Regions from separate parts of the Paraliobacillus sediminis genome, predicted to be linked through region 2. Evidence: riboswitches for the same ligand, from Rfam matches in the RefSeq annotation. Region 2 holds a riboswitch; the other holds the start of a gene.
What was found. Region 2 has a riboswitch for thiamine pyrophosphate ahead of tenA (thiaminase II). Riboswitches for the same ligand answer to the same signal wherever they lie in the genome.
Positions count from the first base shown of each region.

Region 1: it holds a riboswitch for thiamine pyrophosphate, as region 2 does, so the genes downstream of both, tenA (thiaminase II) here and tenA (thiaminase II) in region 2, are expected to answer to the same signal.

Region 1 is NZ_QJSI01000002.1:385,648-393,951, reverse strand. It holds gene cydC (thiol reductant ABC exporter subunit CydC) at 1-1,688, shown strand, start outside; TPP riboswitch at 1,744-1,852, shown strand; gene tenA (thiaminase II) at 1,938-2,612, shown strand; gene D2K60_RS08090 (DUF3231 family protein) at 2,807-3,319, opposite strand; gene D2K60_RS08085 (spore coat protein) at 3,570-3,785, shown strand; gene D2K60_RS08080 (zinc-dependent alcohol dehydrogenase) at 3,864-4,997, opposite strand; gene D2K60_RS08075 (DUF2512 family protein) at 5,146-5,583, shown strand; gene D2K60_RS08070 (manganese catalase) at 5,648-6,481, opposite strand; gene D2K60_RS08065 (amino acid permease) at 6,641-7,966, shown strand; gene D2K60_RS08060 (LysE family transporter) at 7,952-8,304, opposite strand, start outside.
Region 2 is NZ_QJSI01000003.1:598,214-606,517, forward strand. It holds gene cydD (thiol reductant ABC exporter subunit CydD) at 1-1,473, shown strand, start outside; gene cydC (thiol reductant ABC exporter subunit CydC) at 1,470-3,188, shown strand; TPP riboswitch at 3,244-3,352, shown strand; gene tenA (thiaminase II) at 3,438-4,112, shown strand; gene D2K60_RS15650 (DUF3231 family protein) at 4,307-4,819, opposite strand; gene D2K60_RS15655 (spore coat protein) at 5,070-5,285, shown strand; gene D2K60_RS15660 (zinc-dependent alcohol dehydrogenase) at 5,364-6,497, opposite strand; gene D2K60_RS15665 (DUF2512 family protein) at 6,646-7,083, shown strand; gene D2K60_RS15670 (manganese catalase) at 7,148-7,981, opposite strand; gene D2K60_RS15675 (amino acid permease) at 8,141-8,304, shown strand, end outside.

The DNA of each region.
Region 1 (8,304 bases), on a different contig from region 2:
TGCTGATTGAGAAAAAAGATATTCTGTTTGCAATTTTATTTGGCTTCATAGCAGGCATTAGTAGCGTCGGACTATTTGCTGCTAGTGGCTATCTTATTTCTAAAGCAGCTTTAATGCCTCCATTTTATGCATTAATTATGCTTACTTCTACCGTTAAATTACTAGGTTTTATTAAAGCTAGTTCTAAATATGGCGAACGTATTTATTCTCACCGGGCTACGTTTACTATCTTAAGCAATTTACGTGTTACTTTCTTTGAAAAGTTAGAACCTCTTGTTCCGCAAATTTTTCATAAGTATAGAAGCGGAGATATACTTGGCCGTGTAGTAGGTGATGTGGAAAGTCTTCAGAACTTCTTTCTACGTGTTTTTTATCCACCGATAGTTTTATTGCTTGTTTTTGTCACAACGATTTTATTTAGCAGCTTTTATTCCATTGAAATTGCGTTAATTTTATTATTGGGTCTTTTGTTAACCGTATTTGTTATTCCTGCAATTTTTTCATTCAGACAATTGAAAATTAAGGATAGCGTTAGACAAGAGCGTGGAGATCTTTCTACGGAAGTTACTGAATTGATGTATGGCTTTCGAGATTTAAAGATATTTCAACAATTGCAAAAGAAACAAGACCAGTTAATAACACAATCAGATAAGTATATTGAAAAGCAAAAACGCGAGAATATTAATAAAGTCTATAGTCAATCATTCAATGGTTTTATAACCTTTATCGTAAGTTGGTTAGTTCTAGCTGTTGGCGCTTATTTAGTTGTAGATGGTACGTTAGAAGGACTTTTTTTAGCGATGCTTGTGATGATCTCTCTAACCGTTTTTGAACCTGCAGCTCCTATGGCTGTTTTCCCGATTTATATGCAAGAAAGCCGGGACGCATCAAGTCGTTTATATAATGTGGTGGAGGATCCGGATATTCAAGTGAACGCAGTAGAGATTATCAGTCATCAGGTTGAAAGCAGGGCACCAGCAATTAAATTTCAAAATATCACCTTCACGTATATGGGAGATTGGCGTACAACCATTCCTTCTCTTAGTTTAGAAATTCCAGCAGGTTCGAAAACAGCAATTGTTGGAGCTAGTGGATCAGGAAAATCAACTTTACTGCAATTGGTTTTAAAGCTACAACAAATTCAGACGGGCACTATTTATTGGAATGATCATGATATTTCAACTGTTTCAGGAAGTGCATTATGGGAAAAAGCAATAGTTGTTTTACAAGAAAATCATTTCTTTTATGGAACAATTCGTGAAAACTTATTGCTTGCTGATGCTGCATTAGATGATTTTATATTAAATGATGCATTAGTAAAGGTGCAACTTGAAGACTTTTCGCTTGATGATCATGTATCAGAAAACGGTGAAAATCTTTCTGGTGGCGAAAAACAACGTCTGGCAATTGCTAGAGCAATCTTAAAACAGGGTCATTTGTGGATTTTAGATGAACCAACGTCATCTCTTGATGCGCAAACAGAACGAATGATTCACAAACAGCTTTTTGAACAAGCGCAAACAGATACGTTACTGTTAGTTAGTCACCGTTTAAATGGTTTAGAAAAAATGGACCAAATTATTGTCATGGATCATGGTGAGATTATTGAATCTGGATCTTATACAGTATTAATGCAAAAGCAAGGTTACTTTTATCAAATGAAAACACTCGAAGAAAGTTTACTTTAATAGCATTGACATTATCTCCCTAGATGTTATTCTATAAACAGAACCAAATAGCACGAAAAACCACTAGAGGAGTCTTTTATAAAGACTGAGATTGAAGTGATACTTCAAGACTCTTAGAACCTGATCTAGTTCAAACTAGCGGAGGGAAGTGGATGGAAATAAAGTCTTTCTTTCGATTACTTTATCATGCCACCACTTTCTTTTAATCAGAGAAGGTGGTTTTTTATGCAGATAAAGGAGGAAGTAACGATGAAATTTTCAGAACGTATTCGAAAGGAAGCAGATCCAGTTTGGCAGGCTAGTTTTAATCACCCTTTTGTTAAGGGGATTGGTGATGGCACATTACCTATAGAGAACTTTCGTTATTATGTCATGCAGGACTCTTATTATTTAGCACAATTCGCCCGTGTTCAGGCACTTGGTGCTGCAAAGGCGGAGGGTTTAGAGACAACAAATAGTATGGCGTCACATGCGCAAGGAACCTATCAAGCAGAATTAGATTTGCATCGTACTTTTTCTAAATTATTAGATATTACGGATGCAGAACAAAAAGCATTTAAACCTGCTCCAACCGCTTACGCTTATAGTTCTCATATGTATCGTGCTGCTTACCAAGGTCATCTCGGTGATGTGATTGCAGCAATATTACCTTGCTACTGGGTTTATTATGAAGTTGGAGAACAGTTAAAGAACAAAACACCAGACGAGCCCATTTATCAAGAATGGATTAAAGCATACGGATCTGATTGGTTCCGCACGTTAGTAGAGGAACAAATTGATAGGTTAGATCAATTAGCTGAAACTGTAACCTCATCTGATCGAGAACGAATGAAAGAACACTTCTTAATTAGCAGTCAATACGAATATTTATTTTGGAACATGGCTTATAAATTAGAAAAATGGCCACTAGAAGAGATGAAATAAGCTGGTATTAAGGCTAAAAGTACTTTACGCAGACAGTAATTGCTTTTTAATATATGGACTTAAGTTATAATTCGGCGGAAGTGATAGAATTGAGACGTAAGGTGAGTTGCTAATCCGCATTTTTTGTATTAAACACCATTCGAATTACAAAGTAGCTAAAATAAAAAAGCACTAGAATTCTAGTGCTTTTTTTGCTATTCTTTATTTGGAATTTTCGCTTGCATTGGAGGGAGTATGATCCATCCTTTGTCTTTATTCAGTCGGAGCGCCTTTGCTCCAGCTTGTGCTTTATTCATATGGAACTGTCCAAATAGCATTGCAATATCTTCGCGTAGAGACTGTCCAATGATTGTACTGCAAGCAATTAATCCTGCTGAAATATTTGCAGAAACAACTGCACTAATCTCTTGATCACTGAACTTCGCACCTGAAGGAATATCTTCAATGTCAGCCAGTGACCGTTCAGGAGGTGAAGGAGGTAAAGCAATCCCATTTATTTTAAGTATCTCTTCAACACTTTCCATTTCTTGCTTCATACCTCGATTTAAATCTTCAAGCAAATTTTTCAGTTCTTTGTCACCAGTATGGTTAATAAATGTTTGATACGCCGCATAGTTACCTTTAGCAGCTGCTAGAAATGACCACAGACTGAAAACTTCACCATAATGAAGTGGTTGTTTCTTTGGATTACCTGATAATACACCCATTTTTAAACACTCCTTTGTTTGTTCTTACACAGATAGTCTTTTCATCAACGTAAAACTTATTCCAAAAACGTCGTAATTTGATGAATTTAATTTGGTATATGAAAGAATATTAGAGTAAAACTATATTCAAAAAGGAAGAGAAAAAATGAAATTAGCTGCACACGAATTACAGAATTAAAGGTGAGAAAGCCCATTCCTTTAGGTGTGGGATGAATCGCTTTTAAATTTGTAAATAAATAAAGTTTGAAAAATACGTTCTTTCCTACAAACAGCCTTTATGATGAGCTGTTCTCATGCATATGAAGCATGGCAATACATGGTTAGCAAAGGTTATTATCCATTAGAACCAGCTGATCTAGCTATCACTACAAAAATCGGTACTATGCATCAGGTAGTACCTGAAGACCAAGAAAAAATTCAAGCAATGATGATGAAATACGAGGGGCAAAACCCGATTGCAGGTTAAAGTGATGGAATGTATCAATAAATAGAACAAAAAAGAACTCTAGTGGGTGCTGTACCCCCTAGAGTTCTTTCTTGTATATTATGGTTTGAGTATAACTTTAATACAATTGTCTTCCTTTTTATTAAATATGTTATAACCATGTGATGCCTCATCTAGAGGTAGACTGTGTGTAATGATCTTTGACGGGTCAATCTCCCCATTTACAATTTGCTTATAAATTGGTTCCATGAAGGACCTTGCATGTGCTTGTCCAGTCTTAATAGTTATATTTCTAGAAAAGAAGGCACCTAAAGGGAATAAATTATAATTACCTCCATACACACCAGTAATTTGATACGTTCCACATTTTTTAACAGCCTTTGTTGCAATCTGGATTGGTCCCATTGTTCCACCTTGCAATTTAAGTTTTTGTTCTACAAATTCTAAAGGTGACTTTTTACCATCCATACCGACACAATCAATCACAACATCAGCACCACCATTTGTTACGTCTTTTAAAACTTCTCCCATATCATCATGTTTCGTAAAGTCAAATATCTCCGTCTTATTTATATTTTTAGAAAACTGCAAGCGGTTGTCAATATAATCTACAGCAATTACCCGTTCCGCACCTTTTTGCCACGCAAATTGCTGTGTCATTAAACCGATAGGACCTGATCCTAAAACAATCACGGTATCACCAGCTTTTACACCTGCATTTTCTACACTCCAGTAAGCTGTAGGTAGCACATCAGAAAGAAACAGTAGTGACTCATCTTCAAGTTCGCAATCATCTGGAATTCGAAAAGGAGTGTAGTTACCAAAAGGTACGCGTAAATATTCAGCTTGTCCTCCTGGATGATTCCCGAATTTTTCCGAATATCCAAAATAGCCACCTGAATCATAGTGTGGATTCGCATTATCACATTGGCTTTCTTGATGTGCATGACAATATTGACACGTTCCACAAGCTACAGTAAAAGGAATAACAACACGGTCACCTTTTTTTAATTTAGTTACTTCAGAACCGACTTCTTCAACAATTCCCATTGGTTCATGTCCGATCACGTAGCCAATGGGTAATGGAAAGTTTCCTTGATACAAGTGCAGATCAGAACCGCAAATTGCCGTAGAAGTAATCCGAACGATAATGTCTTGCTTATCTTGTATTTTTGGATAATCTACCTTTTTAACTGCAATTTGATGTTTTCCTTGATACGTAACAGCTTTCATGAATGTTCACCTCAATGATCAATTTATATCCTTAAGTATGTGTTTTATTATCTAAATCATACGGTTAAAAGAAGGAAGGAAAACAATCAATTTCTAAAATTATACAAGTATATTATTGCGTTAGATACAAAAAATAGATAGAGGAGGTGTGACTATCAAACATTTTAGTTTAATTGGGTTGAAAATATTACTATTATTAGTAGTTCTTTATACAATATTAGGAATCGGGTACGACGTTTCGTTTGGCAATGTACTATTTATAAGCATTGTTTTAGGGTTTTCTGCTTATTTATTTGGTGATTTGCTTATACTATCTCGAACAAATAACACAATTGCAACAGCTGCGGATTTCGGCATGGCGTTTGTCATTATTTATCTAATGACTGATGGATTAACAGTGGGTGGAAATCCATTCGCAGCAGCATTAGTTTCAGCTGTTGTTGTGGCGATAGCTGAAGTGATTTTTCATAAATATGTTGCGAAAAAATTAGAGATGAACAGTGATACGTTTATACCAATAAATCGAACAAATTACATTACCGAATCTTCTGACGAATTAACACCTTATAAGGACGAAGAAGACTAAATAAAAAATAAAATGAAGCATTTTATCAATGCTTCATTTTTTACATATATGATCAATAGGATTTTTATTTTGATGGTAGTGGAGGTGTATTAAATAGGTTTGCTGGTGCGGGTTGTAGCTTGGGTATTCCTGCATATGGTACAGGTTGCGCGATGTATCTAAATTGTCCTCTGCCATCAGGTGCCACACCTTGTGCCCATGGTCCATTCGCATCTGCTTGACCTTGTGATGTGTTGTATAGATCATAAGCAACTTCTTGTTTTTCACATTCACGGGGGAAATTAGTTGGAACGACAACATCTTGCGCCTGTGCTTCAAGCTCACGAATTGCTTCAATCCATTGATTTTGGTGAGCGGTATCACGTGCTAACAAAAAGCTTAATGAATCTTTGACTAAAGGATCGTCTGTCATCTGGTATAGACGCGCAACTTGTAATCTTCCTTGTGACTCTGCTGTTACATTGGCACGGAAATCAGCAAGTAGGTTCCCGCTTGATATTATATAATCAGCTGACCATCTATTACCAACACTATCTGTTGGCATAGCACCTAACCCAGAAACAATTGCATGTTGCGGATTCATGCCACCCATAATCGCAGCAAGTGCTGGATCAGATTGATATGCTTGTTCTTGCACGTCAATTGGTGTGTTATCCAATAACCTAGCGATAAGTGTTGCTAAAAGTTCAACGTGCGCAATTTCTTCTGTGCCAATATCCATGAGTAAATCACGATATTTCTTATTCCCTCTACAATTAAAACCTTGAAACATATATTGCATCATTACTGATATTTCACCCCATTGACCGCCTAATACTTCTTGTAACTTTTTTGCATAGACAGGATCCGGTCTTGAAACTTTTGCTTCATATTGTAGTTCTTTTACATGAAAAAACAATAAAATCCCTCCTATTTAATCAGACTATTCAATGATATGTTGTCCTTCATTCAGATATACCAATAAATACAATAGGGGATTTAACTTTTAGGTAGTAGGAAAAAAACTGCTGGCTATACTAAGACAATATGTTTAAAAAATATCACGGGGGGATATAAAATGGGGTCTAATAAAAAAGGAAAACAAAAGAAAATAAAATGGTGGCAATTGGCTTTAATCGGAATTGGTTGTACAATTGGAACTGGATTTTTTCTAGGTTCAGCGATTGCAATTAAAAGAGCAGGACCTACTGTACTCATATTATTTATACTTGCTGCAATCGCTACCTATATTGTCTATGATGCATTATCCAGTATGACTGTATCTGACCCTCAGAAAGGTTCCTTTCGAACATATGCTAAAAAAGCATATGGACGATGGGCTGGATTTAGTAATGGCTGGGTTTATTGGTCATCAGAATTACTAATAATGGGAAGTCAATTAACAGCACTAGCAATCTTTTCCCAATACTGGTTTCCAAATATCCCACTATGGATCTTGTCTAGTATTTTTGCGATTTTAGGAATTGGTGTCATTATTACTGGTGTATCAGGTTTTGAACGAATTGAAAATATATTTGGTGCAATGAAAATTGCTGCAATTCTGATGTTCATTATTATTGGGATTTTAGCAATTAGCGGTTTATTAAATGGTGGAGCACCAGATAGAGCTTTCCCATTCACAAATGATGGATTATTCCCAGAAGGTTTCACAGGAGTTTGGACTGCTTTTATCTATGTGTTATATGCTTTCGGAGGTATCGAGGTCATGGGGATCATGTCCAATGAACTTAAAGACCCGAAAGAGGCCCCGAAAGCTGGAAGAGTGATGCTCTCTGTTTTAACGATTATTTATGTGATTTCTATTGGTTTAGCGGTTTGGATAGCACCAAATAAGAAATTCACCACTGACGAGAGCCCTTTTATTATGGTTATTAATCAATTTGATTTAACTGTCATTGCGCACATATTCAATGGTGTACTAATAATAGGTGGATTCTCTACCATGGTTGCGTCACTGTATGGTATTACAACAATCTTAACTTCATTATCTGAAGATAAAGATGCACCAGCACTGTTTTCTAAGACTGGACCACGAAATGTGCCTTATTATTCAGTTATTCTTACAGCTATTGGACTAATTGCCTCAATTGTGGTGGCTATACTCTTACCAGGGAAAATTTATGAGTATTTAACAACTGCTGCAAGTCTCATGTTGTTGTATATATGGGTTTTTATTTTGTTTTCCTACCATAAACTGATCGATATAAGTGTTTGGAAAAAAGTCAAACGATGGATAGGTATATGCTTATTATTCATTGGTATTATTGGAACATTATTTGATAAAGTAGCTCGAATTGGTTTTTTTATTAGTTTTGCCTTTATACTAATCATATCAATTGTCACTTTGATTATGAGGAAAAAGTGGCGGTTAGAACCGAAATAACAACTGAAGTGCTTGAAAACCAAAATAACCAGCAAATCCGAATAACGATAAGGCTGATACAAACGATATTGTTTTAAGCAAAGTTGGTGTTAAAATCTTTCTAAAACTACTAGAGAGAACTGCCATCGTAACATCCCACATCATTAATCCTAACAAAACAGCACTACCATACATGATAACATGTGGCATATCATAGCGATGAATTGTATTCGCCAATATAGACCCATAAATCCCAAGCCAAAATAAAATTGATAATGGATTCGTTATAGTTAAGAAAAAACCGCTCCAAAAGGTTTTTTTTAGTGAATCCGTTTGTCTATTAGTTGAATTGTCTATTT
Region 2 (8,304 bases):
ACTGTACGGAGAAATTTATTAGAAAAGTATGCAGCCCGTCCAGTCCAACTGGCTGAAAAGGGACAAACAGGTAAAAAGGTTAGTATGTTGTTAGACGGTGTCGATGAAATGGATAGTTTCTACAGTCAGTTTATTCCACAAGTAATGCAAAGTACATTTGTACCATTACTAGTCATGATCGTTATTTTTACACAACATATTAATTCAGGAATCATATTACTTGTGACAGCACCATTTATTCCAATCTTCATGATTGTAATTGGCTTACAAACGCAAAAAAAGTCAGAAGAAAAGCTAGATAAATTAGCTTCTTTTTCTGGCACCTTTTTAGATACGTTACAAGGACTTGTTACATTAAAACTGTTTGGCCAAACAAAACAACAGAAAGATAAAATAGAGAAAAGTAGTCTTGGTTTTCGAGATACCACAATGGATATTTTAAAGGTTGCCTTTACGCAATCGTTTATGCTTGAAGTTATTTCAATGCTGAGTATCGGTATTATTGCTTTAGAACTGGCAATACAGTTAATCATTTATGAAAGTCTTTCGTTTTTCACTGCATTTGTTATCCTAGTTCTCGTACCTGAATTCTTTTCTTCGTTAAAAGAACTCGGCACGACTTTTCATAATGGAAGAAGCAGTATGGGTGCCGCTAAAAAAGTATTAGAAGCGTTCGATGAAGAGGATTATACGATTAAATGGGGAGAAAAGGATATAAGCAAGAAGGACGAACCACCAACGATTCACTTAGATCAGCTTGGGTTTAGTTATCCGGATAGTAAGTTTAATTTGCAGGCTATTGAAGCCACTTTCTTACCAAAGCAAAAGATAGCAATTGTTGGGGCAAGTGGGGCAGGTAAATCCACGCTACTACATTTATTAGCTGGTATGATCACTCCTGAACATGGCGCGATCAAACTTGATCAACAACCGCTTATTGACTTCACTGAGTCTTCATGGCTTGGACAACTTTCTTATATATCACAACAACCGTATATCTTCTCAGGAACAATTGGGGAGAATATCGAAATGGGAACGAATATGGCAGTAACAGAAAAGGATGTTCAACAAGCTGCCCAATTAGCCGGAATTGCGCCGTTAATTGAATCATTAGAAAAACAATATAATACTCCAATTGGAGAAGCTGGTCGAGGGTTATCTAGTGGGGAGAAACAACGCGTGTCTATCGCACGGGCATTTTTGAAAAAGCCTAAAGTTGTTTTACTTGATGAACCTACACGCGGACTTGATTTAACTACTGAAAAAATATTACAGGAATCGATTGAACAGTTGTCAAAAACTGCGACAGTTATAACAGTAGCACATCGATTGCACACGATTAAAACCGCAGATCAAATTCTTTTCTTGGATAAGGGTCAATTACTAGCTGTCGGAACACATGAAACATTATTAGCTACTTTACCTGCTTATAAAGATATGGTGACGATTCAACAAGGGGGAGAAGAAGCATGAGCGCTCTTTTAAAAGTCATTAAACTGATGCTGATTGAGAAAAAAGATATTCTGTTTGCAATTTTATTTGGCTTCATAGCAGGCATTAGTAGCGTCGGACTATTTGCTGCTAGTGGCTATCTTATTTCTAAAGCAGCTTTAATGCCTCCATTTTATGCATTAATTATGCTTACTTCTACCGTTAAATTACTAGGTTTTATTAAAGCTAGTTCTAAATATGGCGAACGTATTTATTCTCACCGGGCTACGTTTACTATCTTAAGCAATTTACGTGTTACTTTCTTTGAAAAGTTAGAACCTCTTGTTCCGCAAATTTTTCATAAGTATAGAAGCGGAGATATACTTGGCCGTGTAGTAGGTGATGTGGAAAGTCTTCAGAACTTCTTTCTACGTGTTTTTTATCCACCGATAGTTTTATTGCTTGTTTTTGTCACAACGATTTTATTTAGCAGCTTTTATTCCATTGAAATTGCGTTAATTTTATTATTGGGTCTTTTGTTAACCGTATTTGTTATTCCTGCAATTTTTTCATTCAGACAATTGAAAATTAAGGATAGCGTTAGACAAGAGCGTGGAGATCTTTCTACGGAAGTTACTGAATTGATGTATGGCTTTCGAGATTTAAAGATATTTCAACAATTGCAAAAGAAACAAGACCAGTTAATAACACAATCAGATAAGTATATTGAAAAGCAAAAACGCGAGAATATTAATAAAGTCTATAGTCAATCATTCAATGGTTTTATAACCTTTATCGTAAGTTGGTTAGTTCTAGCTGTTGGCGCTTATTTAGTTGTAGATGGTACGTTAGAAGGACTTTTTTTAGCGATGCTTGTGATGATCTCTCTAACCGTTTTTGAACCTGCAGCTCCTATGGCTGTTTTCCCGATTTATATGCAAGAAAGCCGGGACGCATCAAGTCGTTTATATAATGTGGTGGAGGATCCGGATATTCAAGTGAACGCAGTAGAGATTATCAGTCATCAGGTTGAAAGCAGGGCACCAGCAATTAAATTTCAAAATATCACCTTCACGTATATGGGAGATTGGCGTACAACCATTCCTTCTCTTAGTTTAGAAATTCCAGCAGGTTCGAAAACAGCAATTGTTGGAGCTAGTGGATCAGGAAAATCAACTTTACTGCAATTGGTTTTAAAGCTACAACAAATTCAGACGGGCACTATTTATTGGAATGATCATGATATTTCAACTGTTTCAGGAAGTGCATTATGGGAAAAAGCAATAGTTGTTTTACAAGAAAATCATTTCTTTTATGGAACAATTCGTGAAAACTTATTGCTTGCTGATGCTGCATTAGATGATTTTATATTAAATGATGCATTAGTAAAGGTGCAACTTGAAGACTTTTCGCTTGATGATCATGTATCAGAAAACGGTGAAAATCTTTCTGGTGGCGAAAAACAACGTCTGGCAATTGCTAGAGCAATCTTAAAACAGGGTCATTTGTGGATTTTAGATGAACCAACGTCATCTCTTGATGCGCAAACAGAACGAATGATTCACAAACAGCTTTTTGAACAAGCGCAAACAGATACGTTACTGTTAGTTAGTCACCGTTTAAATGGTTTAGAAAAAATGGACCAAATTATTGTCATGGATCATGGTGAGATTATTGAATCTGGATCTTATACAGTATTAATGCAAAAGCAAGGTTACTTTTATCAAATGAAAACACTCGAAGAAAGTTTACTTTAATAGCATTGACATTATCTCCCTAGATGTTATTCTATAAACAGAACCAAATAGCACGAAAAACCACTAGAGGAGTCTTTTATAAAGACTGAGATTGAAGTGATACTTCAAGACTCTTAGAACCTGATCTAGTTCAAACTAGCGGAGGGAAGTGGATGGAAATAAAGTCTTTCTTTCGATTACTTTATCATGCCACCACTTTCTTTTAATCAGAGAAGGTGGTTTTTTATGCAGATAAAGGAGGAAGTAACGATGAAATTTTCAGAACGTATTCGAAAGGAAGCAGATCCAGTTTGGCAGGCTAGTTTTAATCACCCTTTTGTTAAGGGGATTGGTGATGGCACATTACCTATAGAGAACTTTCGTTATTATGTCATGCAGGACTCTTATTATTTAGCACAATTCGCCCGTGTTCAGGCACTTGGTGCTGCAAAGGCGGAGGGTTTAGAGACAACAAATAGTATGGCGTCACATGCGCAAGGAACCTATCAAGCAGAATTAGATTTGCATCGTACTTTTTCTAAATTATTAGATATTACGGATGCAGAACAAAAAGCATTTAAACCTGCTCCAACCGCTTACGCTTATAGTTCTCATATGTATCGTGCTGCTTACCAAGGTCATCTCGGTGATGTGATTGCAGCAATATTACCTTGCTACTGGGTTTATTATGAAGTTGGAGAACAGTTAAAGAACAAAACACCAGACGAGCCCATTTATCAAGAATGGATTAAAGCATACGGATCTGATTGGTTCCGCACGTTAGTAGAGGAACAAATTGATAGGTTAGATCAATTAGCTGAAACTGTAACCTCATCTGATCGAGAACGAATGAAAGAACACTTCTTAATTAGCAGTCAATACGAATATTTATTTTGGAACATGGCTTATAAATTAGAAAAATGGCCACTAGAAGAGATGAAATAAGCTGGTATTAAGGCTAAAAGTACTTTACGCAGACAGTAATTGCTTTTTAATATATGGACTTAAGTTATAATTCGGCGGAAGTGATAGAATTGAGACGTAAGGTGAGTTGCTAATCCGCATTTTTTGTATTAAACACCATTCGAATTACAAAGTAGCTAAAATAAAAAAGCACTAGAATTCTAGTGCTTTTTTTGCTATTCTTTATTTGGAATTTTCGCTTGCATTGGAGGGAGTATGATCCATCCTTTGTCTTTATTCAGTCGGAGCGCCTTTGCTCCAGCTTGTGCTTTATTCATATGGAACTGTCCAAATAGCATTGCAATATCTTCGCGTAGAGACTGTCCAATGATTGTACTGCAAGCAATTAATCCTGCTGAAATATTTGCAGAAACAACTGCACTAATCTCTTGATCACTGAACTTCGCACCTGAAGGAATATCTTCAATGTCAGCCAGTGACCGTTCAGGAGGTGAAGGAGGTAAAGCAATCCCATTTATTTTAAGTATCTCTTCAACACTTTCCATTTCTTGCTTCATACCTCGATTTAAATCTTCAAGCAAATTTTTCAGTTCTTTGTCACCAGTATGGTTAATAAATGTTTGATACGCCGCATAGTTACCTTTAGCAGCTGCTAGAAATGACCACAGACTGAAAACTTCACCATAATGAAGTGGTTGTTTCTTTGGATTACCTGATAATACACCCATTTTTAAACACTCCTTTGTTTGTTCTTACACAGATAGTCTTTTCATCAACGTAAAACTTATTCCAAAAACGTCGTAATTTGATGAATTTAATTTGGTATATGAAAGAATATTAGAGTAAAACTATATTCAAAAAGGAAGAGAAAAAATGAAATTAGCTGCACACGAATTACAGAATTAAAGGTGAGAAAGCCCATTCCTTTAGGTGTGGGATGAATCGCTTTTAAATTTGTAAATAAATAAAGTTTGAAAAATACGTTCTTTCCTACAAACAGCCTTTATGATGAGCTGTTCTCATGCATATGAAGCATGGCAATACATGGTTAGCAAAGGTTATTATCCATTAGAACCAGCTGATCTAGCTATCACTACAAAAATCGGTACTATGCATCAGGTAGTACCTGAAGACCAAGAAAAAATTCAAGCAATGATGATGAAATACGAGGGGCAAAACCCGATTGCAGGTTAAAGTGATGGAATGTATCAATAAATAGAACAAAAAAGAACTCTAGTGGGTGCTGTACCCCCTAGAGTTCTTTCTTGTATATTATGGTTTGAGTATAACTTTAATACAATTGTCTTCCTTTTTATTAAATATGTTATAACCATGTGATGCCTCATCTAGAGGTAGACTGTGTGTAATGATCTTTGACGGGTCAATCTCCCCATTTACAATTTGCTTATAAATTGGTTCCATGAAGGACCTTGCATGTGCTTGTCCAGTCTTAATAGTTATATTTCTAGAAAAGAAGGCACCTAAAGGGAATAAATTATAATTACCTCCATACACACCAGTAATTTGATACGTTCCACATTTTTTAACAGCCTTTGTTGCAATCTGGATTGGTCCCATTGTTCCACCTTGCAATTTAAGTTTTTGTTCTACAAATTCTAAAGGTGACTTTTTACCATCCATACCGACACAATCAATCACAACATCAGCACCACCATTTGTTACGTCTTTTAAAACTTCTCCCATATCATCATGTTTCGTAAAGTCAAATATCTCCGTCTTATTTATATTTTTAGAAAACTGCAAGCGGTTGTCAATATAATCTACAGCAATTACCCGTTCCGCACCTTTTTGCCACGCAAATTGCTGTGTCATTAAACCGATAGGACCTGATCCTAAAACAATCACGGTATCACCAGCTTTTACACCTGCATTTTCTACACTCCAGTAAGCTGTAGGTAGCACATCAGAAAGAAACAGTAGTGACTCATCTTCAAGTTCGCAATCATCTGGAATTCGAAAAGGAGTGTAGTTACCAAAAGGTACGCGTAAATATTCAGCTTGTCCTCCTGGATGATTCCCGAATTTTTCCGAATATCCAAAATAGCCACCTGAATCATAGTGTGGATTCGCATTATCACATTGGCTTTCTTGATGTGCATGACAATATTGACACGTTCCACAAGCTACAGTAAAAGGAATAACAACACGGTCACCTTTTTTTAATTTAGTTACTTCAGAACCGACTTCTTCAACAATTCCCATTGGTTCATGTCCGATCACGTAGCCAATGGGTAATGGAAAGTTTCCTTGATACAAGTGCAGATCAGAACCGCAAATTGCCGTAGAAGTAATCCGAACGATAATGTCTTGCTTATCTTGTATTTTTGGATAATCTACCTTTTTAACTGCAATTTGATGTTTTCCTTGATACGTAACAGCTTTCATGAATGTTCACCTCAATGATCAATTTATATCCTTAAGTATGTGTTTTATTATCTAAATCATACGGTTAAAAGAAGGAAGGAAAACAATCAATTTCTAAAATTATACAAGTATATTATTGCGTTAGATACAAAAAATAGATAGAGGAGGTGTGACTATCAAACATTTTAGTTTAATTGGGTTGAAAATATTACTATTATTAGTAGTTCTTTATACAATATTAGGAATCGGGTACGACGTTTCGTTTGGCAATGTACTATTTATAAGCATTGTTTTAGGGTTTTCTGCTTATTTATTTGGTGATTTGCTTATACTATCTCGAACAAATAACACAATTGCAACAGCTGCGGATTTCGGCATGGCGTTTGTCATTATTTATCTAATGACTGATGGATTAACAGTGGGTGGAAATCCATTCGCAGCAGCATTAGTTTCAGCTGTTGTTGTGGCGATAGCTGAAGTGATTTTTCATAAATATGTTGCGAAAAAATTAGAGATGAACAGTGATACGTTTATACCAATAAATCGAACAAATTACATTACCGAATCTTCTGACGAATTAACACCTTATAAGGACGAAGAAGACTAAATAAAAAATAAAATGAAGCATTTTATCAATGCTTCATTTTTTACATATATGATCAATAGGATTTTTATTTTGATGGTAGTGGAGGTGTATTAAATAGGTTTGCTGGTGCGGGTTGTAGCTTGGGTATTCCTGCATATGGTACAGGTTGCGCGATGTATCTAAATTGTCCTCTGCCATCAGGTGCCACACCTTGTGCCCATGGTCCATTCGCATCTGCTTGACCTTGTGATGTGTTGTATAGATCATAAGCAACTTCTTGTTTTTCACATTCACGGGGGAAATTAGTTGGAACGACAACATCTTGCGCCTGTGCTTCAAGCTCACGAATTGCTTCAATCCATTGATTTTGGTGAGCGGTATCACGTGCTAACAAAAAGCTTAATGAATCTTTGACTAAAGGATCGTCTGTCATCTGGTATAGACGCGCAACTTGTAATCTTCCTTGTGACTCTGCTGTTACATTGGCACGGAAATCAGCAAGTAGGTTCCCGCTTGATATTATATAATCAGCTGACCATCTATTACCAACACTATCTGTTGGCATAGCACCTAACCCAGAAACAATTGCATGTTGCGGATTCATGCCACCCATAATCGCAGCAAGTGCTGGATCAGATTGATATGCTTGTTCTTGCACGTCAATTGGTGTGTTATCCAATAACCTAGCGATAAGTGTTGCTAAAAGTTCAACGTGCGCAATTTCTTCTGTGCCAATATCCATGAGTAAATCACGATATTTCTTATTCCCTCTACAATTAAAACCTTGAAACATATATTGCATCATTACTGATATTTCACCCCATTGACCGCCTAATACTTCTTGTAACTTTTTTGCATAGACAGGATCCGGTCTTGAAACTTTTGCTTCATATTGTAGTTCTTTTACATGAAAAAACAATAAAATCCCTCCTATTTAATCAGACTATTCAATGATATGTTGTCCTTCATTCAGATATACCAATAAATACAATAGGGGATTTAACTTTTAGGTAGTAGGAAAAAAACTGCTGGCTATACTAAGACAATATGTTTAAAAAATATCACGGGGGGATATAAAATGGGGTCTAATAAAAAAGGAAAACAAAAGAAAATAAAATGGTGGCAATTGGCTTTAATCGGAATTGGTTGTACAATTGGAACTGGATTTTTTCTAGGTTCAGCGATTGCAATTAAAAGAGCAGGACCTACTGTACTCATATTATTTATACTTGCTGCAATCGC